DNA from 2 places in the Lysinibacillus sp. A1 genome. Region 2 is predicted to be linked to the other one. Evidence: riboswitches for the same ligand, from Rfam matches in the RefSeq annotation. Region 2 holds a riboswitch; the other holds the start of a gene.

Region 1 (7,897 bases), on a different contig from region 2:
TGTTCATTCTATTATATTCCATTATTGAAAAAGATACAGTTCATTTCAGCATAAATATTAATTTTTTCATGTATTTATCTTCTGTTTTAGTGGGAAATTGCACTTTATCCACATTTTTATAGCAAAAAACATGAATGATAGGAAATTTTATAACAAATTTTTATTTTCAGAAAAGGGCTTTCTTCGTAGGAAGATCCTATTTATACTAGGAAATAACGAATACGCGGTCATATTCGAATGAACTAGAAGAGGGTGCATATATGCAGAATTTTGAAATGGTCGTTGAACAAAAATGTGAGCAACTTTTACTAAAAGCCTATCATTTTGGTGCAACTGATTTATTATTGGTGCCAAGCAATTTAAATTATCGGATCTATTTTCGGAAGTATGACAAGCTTCTTCATGCGGGTGAACTACCAAACGATTTGGCGGACCGGATGATATCCTATTATAAGTTTCTGGCGCAATTAGATATAAGTGAGCGTCGTAAACCTCAAAGCGGCTCATTCCAAAAGGCGATGGAGCAACAGTCATATGCCTTTCGAGTATCTACACTGCCTTCCGTATTTTTAAAAGAAAGCCTCATTATCCGCTTACTTCTCCAAAATCATTCTTTTCCACTAACTTCCTTATGTTTTTTTAAAAGCTCCGCCCACAAATTAATGGAACTAGTACAGAATCGTCAGGGCCTTTTGTTTTTTACAGGGGCGACAGGATCTGGTAAGTCCACTTCACTTTATTCTTTAATCCATTATTGTTCTACCGAATTAAATAGACATGTAATTTCCTTGGAAGACCCAGTAGAGAATAACCAAGCCAATTTACTTCAAATTCAAGTGAATGAACGAGCAGGTGTTACATACGCTACGGGGTTAAAAGCTATTTTGCGACATTCACCTGATGTGATCATGATTGGGGAAATTCGAGATAAGGAAACAGCAAAAATTGCCATCGAGGCAAGCTTGACGGGCCATTTAGTTGTTTCAACCATCCATGCGAAGGATTCGATTAGCTGTCTTTACCGTTTAATGGACTTAGGGGTGTCGATAGATGAGCTTCGGCAAACGATCATTGGTATTGTTGCTCAAATCCTTTTTCATTCATCAGCCTTACAAGATGATCGTCTTGCGTTGTACGAAATTTTATCGGATATTCATCTCAATCAGGCCATTTCCGCTATTTTAAATAAGGGGGATTTTCAGCTACCATACGAATTAACCTTAAAGGGACAAAAAGAATTTGTGGAGAGCCATTATGCAGTTACAAACATACATCGCTAAATTTCAATTATATTACAACAGAGCTACCAAATGGCGTGTAAAAGAGCAAGCGCAATTTATTCAACGTTTATCTGTATTAATGCAGGAGGGCTACTTATTTCCACAGGCTATCTCAATGCTACTCCCTCATCATATAGATGTTCATGAGGAAATTCAGCAACAAATTGATGAAAAACTTAGGCAAGGTGAAGGTGTAACAAGCATTTTGGAAACATTGCAGTTGGCTAAACATCATTTAGTAGCGATCAAAGTGGCAGAAAACAATGGGCATTTGCTTGAAGTATTAAAAGGTGTGGCAATGCAAATGATTGTCGGTGAGCAAACAAAGAAAAAGTTAATTAAATTGCTTGTATATCCTGTCATGCTAATTTTATTTTTATTGTTGCTATTCTTTGTATTTCGAACGATTTTCTTACCTAATATTGAAAAGATGGTATCAAGTCGCTCGATTGAAGGTGAGAAGACAATTGTGGCGCTATCTAAACTATTACTGCATGTCCCCGATTTGGTGATGGTAACAGCTTCGATTGTAATAGTCAGTTTATTGGTTTTACACTTCTATCTCAAACGCCAGCCCATTCCCCGACGACTATCAATACTATTAAAAATCCCACTTTTTAAAATCTATATTCGACTCTCATGGACAAGACAATTTGCTGCCTATTTAGGAAGTTTGCTGCACAGTGGGTTTTCATTGCAGGCTAGCCTTCAAATTCTAGAAGAACAATCCTTTCAACCGTTTCTACAGCATCTGTCTCTGCGTATTAAAGAAAGGGTAATCTTTGGAGAGTCATTGACTCAAGCCGTACAAATGATGTCTTTTTTTCATAAGGATTTTGCTACCTTCGTAGAACATGGAGAACAGAGTGGCTACTTAGGGAAGGAACTTACATTATACAGCGAACTATTACTGGAAAAACAGGAACAACTATTGCAGAAGGTGCTCGCCTTCATCCAACCAAGCTTCTTTATTGTAATTGCTATATGTATTTTAGCGGCCTATGTCAGTTTACTATTACCAATTTATCATATGATTGATTTAGTTTTGGAGGACTAAGATGAAACATATTAAACAACAAAATGGTTTTACTTTAATCGAAATGCTCATTGTTTTGTTAATCATTTCCATCCTTATTTTAATTACAATTCCAAATGTTACGAAGCACTTCGCTACGATTGATGAGAAGGGCTGTGCTGCCTATATTAATATGGTACAGGGGCAAGTAGAAGCCTATAGAGTGGATTTTATGGCATATCCAACTTTAGAGGATTTAGTGAAAGAAGGCTATTTGAAAGAAAATGAAACAACTTTTCCTAATAAAGAAGAAATAGTTATTACGACTAAGGGAGAGGTACGTTTAGCAAATGTCGGTGCAGGTACGAATGGTTAATGAGAGAACGACAAAATGAATGGGGCTTTACGATCCTCGAAATGCTGATTGTTTTATTTCTTGTTATGAGTTTAACAGCCATTGTTAGCAAATTCTCTTTACAATTAGCGGAGTCAAAGGAATTAGATCGTTTTTTTACTCAAGTTCAACTAGACATTCAGTATATTCAAACCTATAGCATGAACCAGCGACAGTATATCGCGATGAAATTTGAAAGCTCTACAAGGCGCTACGTTATTCAAAAAGATGCTTTTTCCAATTTATATGAACGACCATTCCCTAAAGGAGTCGAATTTTTGCCTGATGAGAGCTCTATTTATACGATTGTTTATAATGTTAATGGCAATGTCAGGTCAGCTGGTACTATCGCGTTTCAAACGCAACAGGGAAAGAAAAAAGTAATCATTACATTAGGGCGAGGGAGAGCGAGAATTGAATGAGTCAGGCTATTCTTTTATTGAAACGATTTTGGCAATGGGCATCTTGATGTTACTTTGCAGCTCCTTATTGCCTATTACCTATACGATGAAAACGAATCTTATGAATAAAAAAATGGAAATGATTGCAGCTGAAACAGCGTATGAGGGCCTGAAATTATTTCAAGCTGTTCAACAAACTGAGGGCACAAGAATTATTGAACAGGTTGAGTATCAATGGGTGTTTAATGGTGAAGAAATTTGTGTTCGTTTTCACAACATACTCAAGCCACGCCAAAAATGTATTTCCCTTACAGGAAATGTCCATGAATAATGAGAAGGGCTATACCTTACTAGAAGCAATGTTTCAATTAATTGTGTTTGTGCTTATTTCTCATCTTTTTGTCCTAATTATGCTGTGGTATGCTGAAATGACCTCAACTATGCAAACGGATGAGCAGTCAAAATGGGAGCTGTTTGTGTATGATTTAAATAAAGGGTTAAAGGATATTTTAACGTTCTCCGTGCGGGATGATCACAAAAGAATCACTTTCCAGACCACAGAATCTATCCATTATATTGATTGCTATCGTAATACCATTCGTGAACAAGTAAATGGAGGACATGTTCCCATGCTAAATGGCATCAATAAATGTCAGTTCACTTATAGCGGAAATATGCTGACGGTAGCGGTGGAAATGCCTAGTGGTATGCAAAAGGAGCGAACCTTCTATGTGCCAATTATTGAAAAATGACAGTGGGGCTATTTTTTTAATCGCAATTGCATTATTATTTCTTGTAACTACTTTTCTTCTTGCGTATTGTATGTCATATGAAATGCAATTTCAAACATATGATGGGCTCGAAAAATTGAATGTTCAAGCTACGATAAATTTATTGGGACAAATTTTGTCAGACAGTGTAGAATCGTAGTTATAAGAAGGTGATTCGAATTGCGAAAAATATATTTAGTTGGTTTTATGGGTAGTGGAAAGAGTGCTTTAGGAAGACGTTTAAGCTTTTTATTAAAGATGCCATATTATGATATGGATCATGAAATAGTGAGACAGCAAGGAATGTCCATCCCGCAGATTTTTGAAAAGTACGGAGAGGCCCATTTTCGAAAAATAGAAACAGAATTTTTGAAAAGTTTCCGCGATGAGGCTTGTATTATTTCTACGGGCGGTGGAGTTGCGATGAATGCTGAAAATCGAAAAATTATGAGACGTAGTGGCTTAGTATTTTTTTTAGATGCTTCGTTTGAGGATATTTATAAACGAGTTCAGCATGATCCTAACAGACCGATCGTACAAAGCTCGACAAAAGAGGAGCTAGAAAGTCTGTATCATTACAGAAGGAAGTTTTATCGTGATGCAGGGCATATTCAGGTCCTGACAGAGGGCAGAACCATTCGTCAAATTTTAGAGTATTTGGTGTTCCAAGTAAAAAGACTTAAAAACGAACGATGAAGGATATAAAGTCTATTAATGTTCGTATTTTATTATCTTTTAAAAAATGATTGCCTTTTCAATGCATTTAATGTTAGGATATAGACAAATAAGTAACTAAATGTTCATTGAATACTAAATAGTACCAAGATGTATCTTGGGCGGATGATTATACGGGGAGAGAGCGTAATTAAACGCCACCGAAGGAGCAAGTAGCAATGGCTATGAATCTCTCAGGTAAAAGGACTCGTATAAGACGCAACTCTGGAGAGAGCTGTAGTATAACAATAGCAGCCACCAAAGGGGAAAGCCGACTAATTGGCAGTATCAACCATGCGAGTTAGTCTGGTGTAACTTTCAGGTGCAAGGACAGAGAATCCCGAAAAGGGGTTCGTCTGTCTTTTTTTATGTCTTTAGGTACGCCGTGAACCTTATTACTTTGCTAAGTCATGATTGTACCCATACAAAAAGCAGACGAACTACTACCAGTAAAAATGTAACTAACAATAAGGGGGCAAAAAAGAATGACGAATGAATTAAAACGTACACCTCTATTTGAAGAATATGCGAAATACGGTGCTAAGACGGTTGACTTCGGTGGATGGGAATTACCAGTTCAATTCTCCTCTATTAAAGATGAACATGATGCAGTACGTAATCGTGCGGGATTATTTGATGTATCCCATATGGGTGAAATTTTAGTAACCGGTCCCGATACATTAGATTTTTTACAAAATCTTTTATCCAATGATGTTTCAAAAATAGCTACTGGTCAGGCACAATACACAGCAATGTGTTATGAGGACGGCGGTGTTGTCGATGATTTACTAACGTATAAGCTAGCAGATCAACACTATTTATTATGCGTGAATGCAGCAAATATCGAAAAAGACTATGATTGGATGCTGGAAAATCAACATCAATATGATGTGACGATTGACAATCAATCGGAAGCCTATGCACAAATTGCCCTACAAGGACCTTTAGCAGAGGAAGTTCTTCAATCCCTAACTTCAACTGATGTAAGTGCCATTAAATTTTTCCGATTCCAAGAGAATGTAGAAGTTGCAGGACATAAAGTGTTAGTTTCTCGTAGTGGATACACAGGAGAAGATGGCTTCGAATTATATGGAGCACCAGAAGATATTAAAGCGCTATGGGGTAAAATTTTGGATGCTGGTCAAGACAAAGGTGTTGTTCCTGCAGGTCTAGGATGTCGAGATACACTACGTTTTGAAGCGGGTCTGCCACTTTACGGTCAAGAATTATCAGCAACCATTTCTCCTCTAGAAGCAGGTATTGGCTTTGCTGTGAAATTAAATAAAGAAGATTTTATTGGTCATGATGCATTAGTAGCTCAGAAGGAAAATGGTCTTCCACGCAAACTAGTCGGCATTGAAATGATCGATAAAGGGATTCCACGCCATGGCTATAAAGTATTTAAAGATGGTCAGGAAATTGGTGAAGTTACAACAGGAACACAGCTTCCTTCCTCAAAACGTAATGTTGGTCACGCGTTAATTGACAGTCAATTCACAACTATCGGAAATGAATTAGAAATTGAAATCCGTGGTAAGCAACTAAAAGTAATTACAGTTGAAACACCGTTTTACAAGCGTTCAAAATAATAGCTGAAAAGAGGGACCTACATTTATGAAACATCGTTATTTACCAATGACGGAGCAAGATCAAAAAGAAATGTTAGACGTAATCGGTGTATCCTCAGTTGATGAATTATTCGAGGATATTCCAGAGAAAGTACGTTTTAAAGGACTTTATGACATCAAGGCAGCAAAATCGGAATCTGCTTTATTAAAAGAGTTAACGGCACTTGCTGGTAAAAACAAAGACACAAATGCGAATGCATCGTTTTTAGGTGCAGGCGTTTATAACCACTACAAGCCCGTGATCGTGGATCATGTTATTTCTCGCTCAGAGTTTTATACAGCTTATACACCCTATCAACCTGAAATTTCACAAGGTGAGCTTCAAGCTATTTTTGAATTCCAAACAATGATTGCAGAGCTTACGGGTATGGATCTTGCTAACTCTTCTATGTATGACGGTGGTACAGCATTGGCTGAAGCAGGAATGTTGGCAGCTGGACATACACGTCGTAAGAAAATTTTAGTCTCTGAAACGGTACACCCAGAATATCGTGATGTTGTGGCTACATATGCCTATGGTCAATCTATAGAAATCGTTACAATTCCACATAAAGATGGTGTGACTGATATTGCAGCTTTAAAAGAGCTAATTGACGACAATACGGCAGCAGTTATTGCTCAATATCCAAACTTCTTTGGTCAAGTTGAGGATATTCAAGTAATTGGTGATATTGCGCATGAAGCAAAAAGCTTATTCGTAGTATCGTCTAACCCACTTGCCCTAGGTATTTTAACTCCTCCAGGTAAACTAGGAGCTGATATTTGTGTAGGTGATGCACAAGTTTTCGGTATCTCTGAAGCATTTGGTGGTCCACACTGTGGTTTCTTTGCAGTGACAACTAAATTAATGCGTAAGGTGCCAGGTCGTCTTGTTGGTGAAACAGTAGATGGTGAAGGACGTCGTGGTTATGTATTAACACTACAAGCACGTGAACAACATATCCGTCGCGATAAAGCCACTTCTAATATTTGTTCGAACCAAGCACTTCTTGCGCTTGCAGCTTCTGTAGCGATGACAGCTCTAGGGAAACAAGGTATTCGCGAAATGGCTACACAAAATATTGCGAAAACACGTTATGCAAAAAATGCCTTTGAAGCAGCAGGCTTTACAGTAGCATTCCAAGGTGCACATTTTAATGAAATCGTAGTGAAAACAAATAAATGTATGAAGGAAATCAATAAAGGCTTAATTGAAAAAGGTATTATTGGTGGATATCCTTTAGGTCAAAATTATGACTCTCTTAAAAATCATGTGCTAATTGCTGTGACTGAATTACGCACAAAAGAAGAAATTGATGCACTAGTTGCAGAAATGGGGGCTCTTCATGCATAACGAAAATCAAACACTCATTTTTGAAATTTCAAAAGAAGGTCGCGTTGGCTATAGTTTAGAAGCGCTTGATGTACCTGAAGTAGATCTAGCAGATATACTACCTGCTAATTTAGTACGTACAGAGGCAGCAGAATTACCTGAAGTATCTGAGCTTGATATCATGCGTCACTACACAGCACTTTCTCGTAGAAATCATGGTGTAGACTCTGGCTTCTACCCACTTGGCTCTTGTACGATGAAGTATAATCCAAAAATTAATGAAGCGGTAGCTCGTCTTTCTGGCTTTGCCAATGTGCACCCACTACAAGATGAGTCAACAGCACAAGGTGCTATGGAGCTTCTTTATGATCTTCAAACGTCAT
Region 2 (7,897 bases):
GTGGTCATGGCTGTGGCCATAATTTATTAGGAACAGGAGCATTTGCAGCAGCTGTTGCCGTAAAAGATTATTTAGAGCAACATCCACAATCCGCAACCATCCGTTTTTACGGTTGCCCTGCAGAAGAAAATGGATCTGGTAAAGCTTATATGGCGAAAGCTGGCTTATTCGATGATGTAGATATCGCCATTTCTTGGCATCCTGGTACGTTTTCAACGGTGATGACATGTAGCTCTCTAGCAAACTATGCTGTTACATTTAAGTTTACAGGTAAAAGTGCACATGCAGCAGCTGCTCCTCATCTGGGAAGAAGTGCATTAGATGCTGTTGAGCTAATGAACGTTGGGGTAAACTATTTACGAGAGCATATCATTCCAGAAGCAAGAGTGCATTATGCTATTACAAACTCTGGTGGAACATCTCCGAATGTTGTTCAACCATATGCTGAGGTTACCTATTTAGTGCGAGCACCTAAAAAGCAACAAGTGCAAGAAATCTATCAGCGTGTTGAACAAATAGCGAAGGGTGCAACGCTCATGACAGGTACTTCCCTAGAAATCGATTTTGAAGGTGCTGCTTCTAATTTAATAACAAATAAGACGCTTTATGATGCCATGTATCAACAAATACTTGAAATTGGCATGCCAGACTATACAATAGAGGATGAACAGTATGCTCAGGCTATTTTCAATACGTTTTCTCCTGAAGTACAAGCCTCTTCATTAGTTGGTCTACATAAAGACGATGTTCAACAATTACAAGGAAAAGTTATTGCTGATCATATTCCTCGAATGCTTCCTGAATTTATCATGGGTGGCTCTACGGATGTGGGAGATGTTAGCTGGAATGTGCCAACTGTTCAATGTACGGCAGTATGTATGGCATTAGGAACGCCACTGCATACATGGCAAGTTGTTTCTCAAGGTGTCACGCCTATCGCCCATAAAGGTATGCTACAAGCTGCTAAAATTATGGCGTGTACTGCGATTGAGTTATTGGGTAATCCAGTACTGATTGAGGAAGCTAAAAAGGAATGGCAAGAACGTCTTGATGGGGAGACGTATGAATCGTTAATTCCGGAGGGGACAATGCCTCCAAAGCGATAAAAGGATAGCAAAAATATGGATAGAGTCTTCATAGGAGAACTATGAAGACTCTGTTTTTGCACATTTTGAAAGGAGTCCACAGTAATGTCAACACAACCTAGTCACGATCAGCTTGTGGCACAATCGGTCACACAGTTTCGCTCTGCCGCAAAAGAAGGACAGTGCGCTAACTATATCCCTGCATTAGCTAAAAAAGACCCAAATCAATTAGCCATAGCCATTATTGGCACTGAAGGGCATGAAATTAAAGCTGGTGATACGTCAGAATTATTTACGCTTCAAAGTGTTTCCAAAGTAATCACCTTTATACTGGCCTGTATGGATCGAGGATTGCCCTATGTATTAGAAAGGGTGGATGTTGAGCCAACAGGAGATACATTCAACTCTATTATTCGCTTAGAAAGTCATCAGCCAGGAAAGCCCTTTAATCCAATGATTAATGCTGGGGCGATTACTGTCTCCTCTATGATGATTGGTCATTCACCACAGGAGAAGATTGACAAAATCCTACAATTTTTAGAGCAAATCATAGGTAAGCAATTAAGTGTCAACGAGGAAGTGTTTCAATCCGAGTGGCAAACAGCTAACCGTAATCGAGCACTAGCCTACTATTTAATGGATTCTGGTTTCTTAGACTGCCCAGTAGAAGCGGCTCTTGAGGTTTACTTAAAGCAATGTGCGATTGAAGTCAATGTATCCGATTTAGCGATGATTGGTTTAGTTATCGCTAATGATGGCTATCATCCGCTATTAAAGAAACAATTATTTCCTAAACAAGTGGCAAAATTAGCAAAGGCTTTAATGGTAACATGCGGTATGTACAATGCTTCAGGAAAATTTGCGGCGTTTATTGGACTTCCTGCTAAAAGTGGTGTTTCTGGTGCCATTCTTACCGCTGTCCCAGGTCATGCAGGATTAGATTCACCATTCCCTGCTGGCTGTGGCATAGGTATTTATGGACCAGCCATCGATCCTATTGGGAATAGTGTCGCAGGTGTCCAATTGCTGAAACATTTAGCGACAGAATGGGATATGACCATTTTTTAACGAATAGAAGATGACTTCAGAGTGAGCTCTGAAGTCATCTTTTTTTCATTTTATATAGAATGAATAGGGCAATAAACCAAATAGGTGTTAGTAGAAGAGCTGTACGTGTTGCCTCAGAAATAAACATCACAATTAATAGGAAAGCAAAAAACGCAAGCACTACGTAGTTAATAAAAGGTGTCAGCGGTGCTTTGAAGCTTGAGGCCTCATGTAGGGCACGATTTTTCCGTTTATAGATGATGTGAGAAATGATGATAATACTCCACACCCATATGAAGCAAATCGCACTAATAGTCGTTACGATACTAAAGGCATTCTCTGGCATTAGCTTACTTAACAGTGCCCCTACTGATACAACAATTGCAGAAATGACTAGTGCGTTACTTGGAACACTATTTTTATTGAGCTTAGCAAATGCAGGTGATGCTTGTTTATTTTTACCAAGATTAAAGAGCATTCGACTTGTTGAGAATAAACCACTATTACCAGCAGATGCGGCTGAAGTGAGCACAACAAAATTAATAATACCTGCAGCAATTGGAATACCCGCTAATGTAAATACTTGGACAAATGGACTGCTTGCGGCAGACATTTCATACCATGGATTGATACATAGGATGACAAACAGTGCCCCTACATAAAAGAGTAAAATTCGGAATGGTATTTTATTAATAGCAGAAGGAATGTTTTTTTGTGGGTCCGCAGTCTCGGCTGCCGATACCCCTACTAATTCCACACCGACGAAAGCGAAAATAACCATCTGGAAGGCCATTAAAAAGCCATATACTCCATTTGGAAACAGGCCGCCGTGGACCCAAAGATTATCTACTGAAACCGTCCCAGAGCTTGTTTGAAAGCCTGTCACTAACATAATAAGACCAAGGATAATGAGCGCCACAATGGTAATTACTTTAATGATAGCAAACCAAAATTCTAACTCCCCAAATAGTTTGACCGTTAATAAATTCAATAGTAGTAATACTACTAAACAACCAATAGCTGGAACCCACTGAGGGATATCAAACCAATATTGTGTATAAACCCCCACAGCGATAATATCTGCCATTGCCGTCATGATCCAACAGAACCAGTAGGTCCAGCCTGTTACATACCCTGCCCATGGCCCTATGTATTCGGAGGCAAAATCCGTAAATGATGTATATCCTGAATTCGAAAGTAATAGTTCGCCCAATGCACGCATAACAAAAAAGAGTGCCGTTCCGACAATTAAATAGGCAAGGATGATCGAAGGCCCTGCTAATGCAATGGCTTTCCCAGAGCCTAGAAATAAGCCGGTTCCTATTGTCCCACCAATGGCAATAAGCTGTACATGGCGATTTTTTAATTCACGTTTTAATTGTTGCTGTTCCACGTTAATCCCCCCAAAGATGCATAAAAAATGATGACTGGAAAAATAAAAAAGAGACTAGTTGTGACACTAGTCTCGGAAAAACGTCAGAATAACAAATACCATTTGATCACGGATGGTTCATGAAATCATCGTAACCATCATATGGCATCGCTTAAAAAAGCTGTTATTACTCCTCTGTCCTTTTGCCTGAGATAGTGAACCCTTCGGCGACGCACATTGCGCTCTCTCCAGAACTGCTCCTGCTATAGTTTGATCCATAGCATTCATAGCTTATTAATTTTTTATCATAAATATTATTTTAAGATATTATATATCCTAGCAGTGCTTTTACAATTATTCAACTAGAAATTTATATTATTTTCAGAAAAATAGAAGAATGTAGTGTATAAATGAAAATTACTAACGATAATTAGTATTTTTGGACATACAAAGATTTTCGTAGTATGCGCAAATACGAAAGGTTTATGTGAAGAAATGAAGAGGGGACAAGTGAGAGGAAGAGGATCATTATAGTATGAACGAGTGTAAGAAATAGCCGCTTAAAATTTTGCAATAGATATAATATAGTAGAAACTCTGAATTTTTTGTATAAAAAGAAGCCGTCTCCTAGTTCTTTGAGACGACTTTTTTTAGGGAAATATTAAAATTTTTTGGCTTTTATTTTACCTGTCCAAGTTTTGAAGCCGCCTTGAAGTTGGTAAATTTGGTTGTACCCACGTTTTTTAAGAAATAGTGCAGCACGTGAGCTACGGCCTGTATTTTGACAGTATAAATATACTGGTAAATCTGGGCGAATTTCTTTATAACGTTGACGTAATGTTGTGGAAGGAACATTTCGTGCGCCAAGAATGTGACCAGCATCAAATTCTTTTTGTTCACGAACATCGATTAGCTGCGCTTTACGATAGCCTTCAATAAATTGTTCTTGTGTTAAGTTGGTTACAGCTTTTTTGAGTCTTAGTGCATTAATACCGATGTATGCAATTACGACTACTAAAACGACACCGATTGTGATAAGTATGTCCAAGATTTTCTTACCCCTTTCTATCTTCTTTATTATTATAAAAGATGCGCTAGCGATAGTCCAATGAGTTTGATAAAATTAACTAGATTGTGGCGAATTCGTCGATATCGTTTGAAAAGCCACAACTTGAACTGTAACGTAATCTTCGTTAAGGTTGAACCGCAGGTGGGGCCTGAGGTATTTTTATAAATTGTAGGAGATGAACATATGACAACTTGGTATTTTTTAAATTCAGGGAAATGTAGTCCTTCTTTTAATATGGCACTAGATGAAGCATTACTTGATTGGCATAGTGAGGGGTTAATTCCACCAGTCATTCGTTTTTATGAGTGGGAACCGGCAACATTATCAATCGGTTATTTTCAGCAAGCCAAAAAAGATATAAATTTAGATGCTGTCCGTGAGCAAGGCTTAGGTTTTGTACGTCGACCAACTGGTGGACGAGCTGTGCTGCATGAGCATGAGCTCACATATAGTGTCATCGTAACAGAAAGCTATCCAAATATGCCAGAGTCAGTGACAGAGGCGTACCGTGTGCTAAGTGAAGGCATCTTGCAAGGTTTCCATAACTTAGGTATGGATGCCTATTTTAGTGTCCCTGATACAGAGGAGAAAAGAGCAGACTTAAAGAGTCCGAAAAGTGCAGTATGCTTTGATGCTCCAAGCTGGTATGAGCTGGTAGTTGAAGGGAAAAAAATAGCAGGAAGTGCGCAAACACGACAAAAAGGTGTTATATTGCAGCATGGTGCCATTTTATTAGATTTAGATCAGGAGAAATTATTATCGGTCTTTAATTTTTCGAGTGAAGAAGCGAAGGATCGTATGCGCAGAAAATTACCAGAGAAAGCAGTAGCGATTAACAGTCTTGTGGATGAACCTGTGACAGTTGAACAATGTGTGACTGCTTTTCGAGATGGTTTTGCAAAATCGTTGCAAATTGAATTAAAACCATTTACACTTTCTGAGGAGCAGTTAAAATATGTCCGTGCATTAGAAGAAAAAAAATATGCATCTGATGAGTGGAACTTCAAAAAGTAAAAAATGGTATAAAAAAATATTTTTAAGTGTTCAATCCTTGCTATTACAAGTAGTTACGATTCTATTGAAAAAAGCAAGAGTTGAATTGAAAATCTATATATAGTATCTTTTTTAAAGACATATACACAATATGTAGTGTTTAACAACACATGATATTGTGTATTTATTTTGTAAGGGAGGCAAAACGATGGTACTCACAAATCATCAACCCGATGTAAACAATCAATTTGAACAGTTAAACAAAGATATCGAACAATTCCCGCAGGTACACCCTGTAACGCCTGATATGCACATCACGCACAAAGGTGTATCAAGACTTGTCATGATCGATCGCTACTCGTTTAAAGACACAGAAAAGAAAACACTAAAAGCCGGTGACTTTGTTGTTTTAACGGTAAAAGCTGATCCAAAATTCCCTGCACGTGGTTTAGGGACAATTCAAAAGCTGGACATGACTACAAAAACAGCTGATATTTTGATTGAGGAAGATTATCGTAGCGTTTTAGACGATCCACAGGAGCAAGAAACGGGTGTGATTACGCGTTCAATTGACGTGCTAGAGAAGCCTCTTGAGATTTTTTATGAACAAATCGCTAAACGAAATGCAACAGGACTGGCGGTTGTTGAAAAAACACCAGAAAAACGCCAAGAATGGTTTGAAAAATTTTATGAGCAATTAGTGTCCTTAAAGTTCATTCCTGCTGGACGAGTAATCTACGGAGCAGGATCTGAAACAGATGTAACATTCTTTAACTGTTACGTAATGCCTTTTGTTGCGGATTCACGTGAAGGTATTAGTGATCACCGTAAGCAAGTAATGGAAATTATGAGCCGTGGTGGTGGAGTAGGAACAAATGGTTCCACATTACGTCCACGCAACACATTGGCACGTGGTGTAAACGGTAAATCATCAGGTTCTGTTTCTTGGTTAGATGATATTGCTAAATTAACACATCTTGTAGAGCAAGGTGGCTCACGTCGTGGAGCACAAATGATTATGCTTGCCGATTGGCATCCAGATATTGTGGAGTTTATTATTTCGAAAATGCAAAACCCTCGTATTCTGCGTTACCTAATTGAAAATACAACCGATGAAACAATCATTCGTCTAGCGAAAGAGAAGTTAAACTTCAAGCCACTTTCTATGCAGGAAGAAGCTATGTATCAAGGCATTGTAAACTATAAAAGCATTGAAGGTTTAGGTGGATTTGATACAGCCATTATTCGTGAGGCTGAAAATAAATTACGTGATGGTGGCACATATACTGTGCATAACTCAGAGTTTTTAACAGGTGCAAACATCTCCGTAACATTAACAAAAGAATTTATGGAAGCTGTTGAAAACGATGCTGATTTCGAACTGCGTTTCCCAGCGGTTGAAGAATACTCGAAAGAAGAAATGCATGCTTACAACACAGAATGGCATCATGTTGGTGACGTTCGTGAATGGGAGAAAATGGGCTATAAAATCCGCACATATCGCACGATCAAAGCGAAAGAATTGTGGAATTTAATTAACGTATGTGCAACATACTCTGCAGAGCCAGGAATTTTCTTTATCGACAATGCGAATGATATGACGAATGCAAAGGCATATGGTCAAAGCGTTGTTGCAACTAACCCATGTGGGGAACAGCCCCTTGCGCCATACTCAGTGTGTAACTTGGCAGCGGTAAACCTTGCACAATTTGCGAATAAAGATAACCAAACTGTAGATTACGAAGCACTACGTGAAACGGTTCGTGTCGGTGTTCGTATGCAGGATAATGTTATTGATGCAACTCCATACTTCTTAGAGGAAAACCGTGTACAAGCACTAGGTGAGCGTCGTGTTGGTCTAGGCGTAATGGGTCTAGCTGATTTACTCATTTATTGTGAGAAAGAATACGGTTCTGAAGCAGGTAATGCTTTAGTCGATGAAATCTTTAAAACAATTGCTGAAACCGCGTATGAGGCGTCTACAGAGCTTGCTAAAGAGCGTGGAAGCTTTCCATTCTTAGTAGGTGCTACTGACGAAGAAACAGCTCGTTTACGTAAAGCTTTCACAGAAACAGGCTTCATGCAAAAAATGCCTGCTCACATCAAGGAGCAAATTTTAGCAACAGGTATCCGTAACTCCCATTTATTAACGGTTGCCCCAACAGGTTCAACAGGAACAATGGTAGGCGTAGCAACAGGTCTTGAGCCATACTTCTCCTTCACTTACTACCGTTCTGGCCGTCTAGGTAAGTTCATTGAAGTGAAAGCTGAAATTGTAAAAGAATATTTAGATCGTCATCCAGAGGCTAATGAGCAAGAGCTTCCAGAATG

What was found. Region 2 has a riboswitch for glycine ahead of PI85_RS09340 (amino acid permease). Riboswitches for the same ligand answer to the same signal wherever they lie in the genome.
Region 1: linked by a shared signal. The riboswitch ahead of gcvT (glycine cleavage system aminomethyltransferase GcvT) and the one ahead of PI85_RS09340 (amino acid permease) in region 2 are both predicted to bind glycine.

The regions. Positions count from the first base shown of each region.
Region 1 is NZ_JSZM01000006.1:35,017-42,913, reverse strand. It holds gene comGA (competence type IV pilus ATPase ComGA) at 261-1,280, shown strand; gene comGB (competence type IV pilus assembly protein ComGB) at 1,255-2,337, shown strand; gene comGC (competence type IV pilus major pilin ComGC) at 2,339-2,671, shown strand; gene comGD (competence type IV pilus minor pilin ComGD) at 2,671-3,111, shown strand; gene PI85_RS04000 (hypothetical protein) at 3,104-3,421, shown strand; gene comGF (competence type IV pilus minor pilin ComGF) at 3,414-3,842, shown strand; gene PI85_RS03985 (shikimate kinase) at 4,041-4,556, shown strand; glycine riboswitch at 4,701-4,794, shown strand; gene gcvT (glycine cleavage system aminomethyltransferase GcvT) at 5,060-6,163, shown strand; gene gcvPA (aminomethyl-transferring glycine dehydrogenase subunit GcvPA) at 6,189-7,535, shown strand; gene gcvPB (aminomethyl-transferring glycine dehydrogenase subunit GcvPB) at 7,528-7,897, shown strand, end outside.
Region 2 is NZ_JSZM01000011.1:321,640-329,536, reverse strand. It holds gene PI85_RS09350 (M20 family metallopeptidase) at 1-1,106, shown strand, start outside; gene PI85_RS09345 (glutaminase) at 1,191-2,153, shown strand; gene PI85_RS09340 (amino acid permease) at 2,188-3,525, opposite strand; glycine riboswitch at 3,690-3,766, opposite strand; gene PI85_RS09335 (rhodanese-like domain-containing protein) at 4,166-4,552, opposite strand; gene PI85_RS09330 (biotin/lipoate A/B protein ligase family protein) at 4,757-5,587, shown strand; gene PI85_RS09325 (vitamin B12-dependent ribonucleotide reductase) at 5,775-7,897, shown strand, end outside.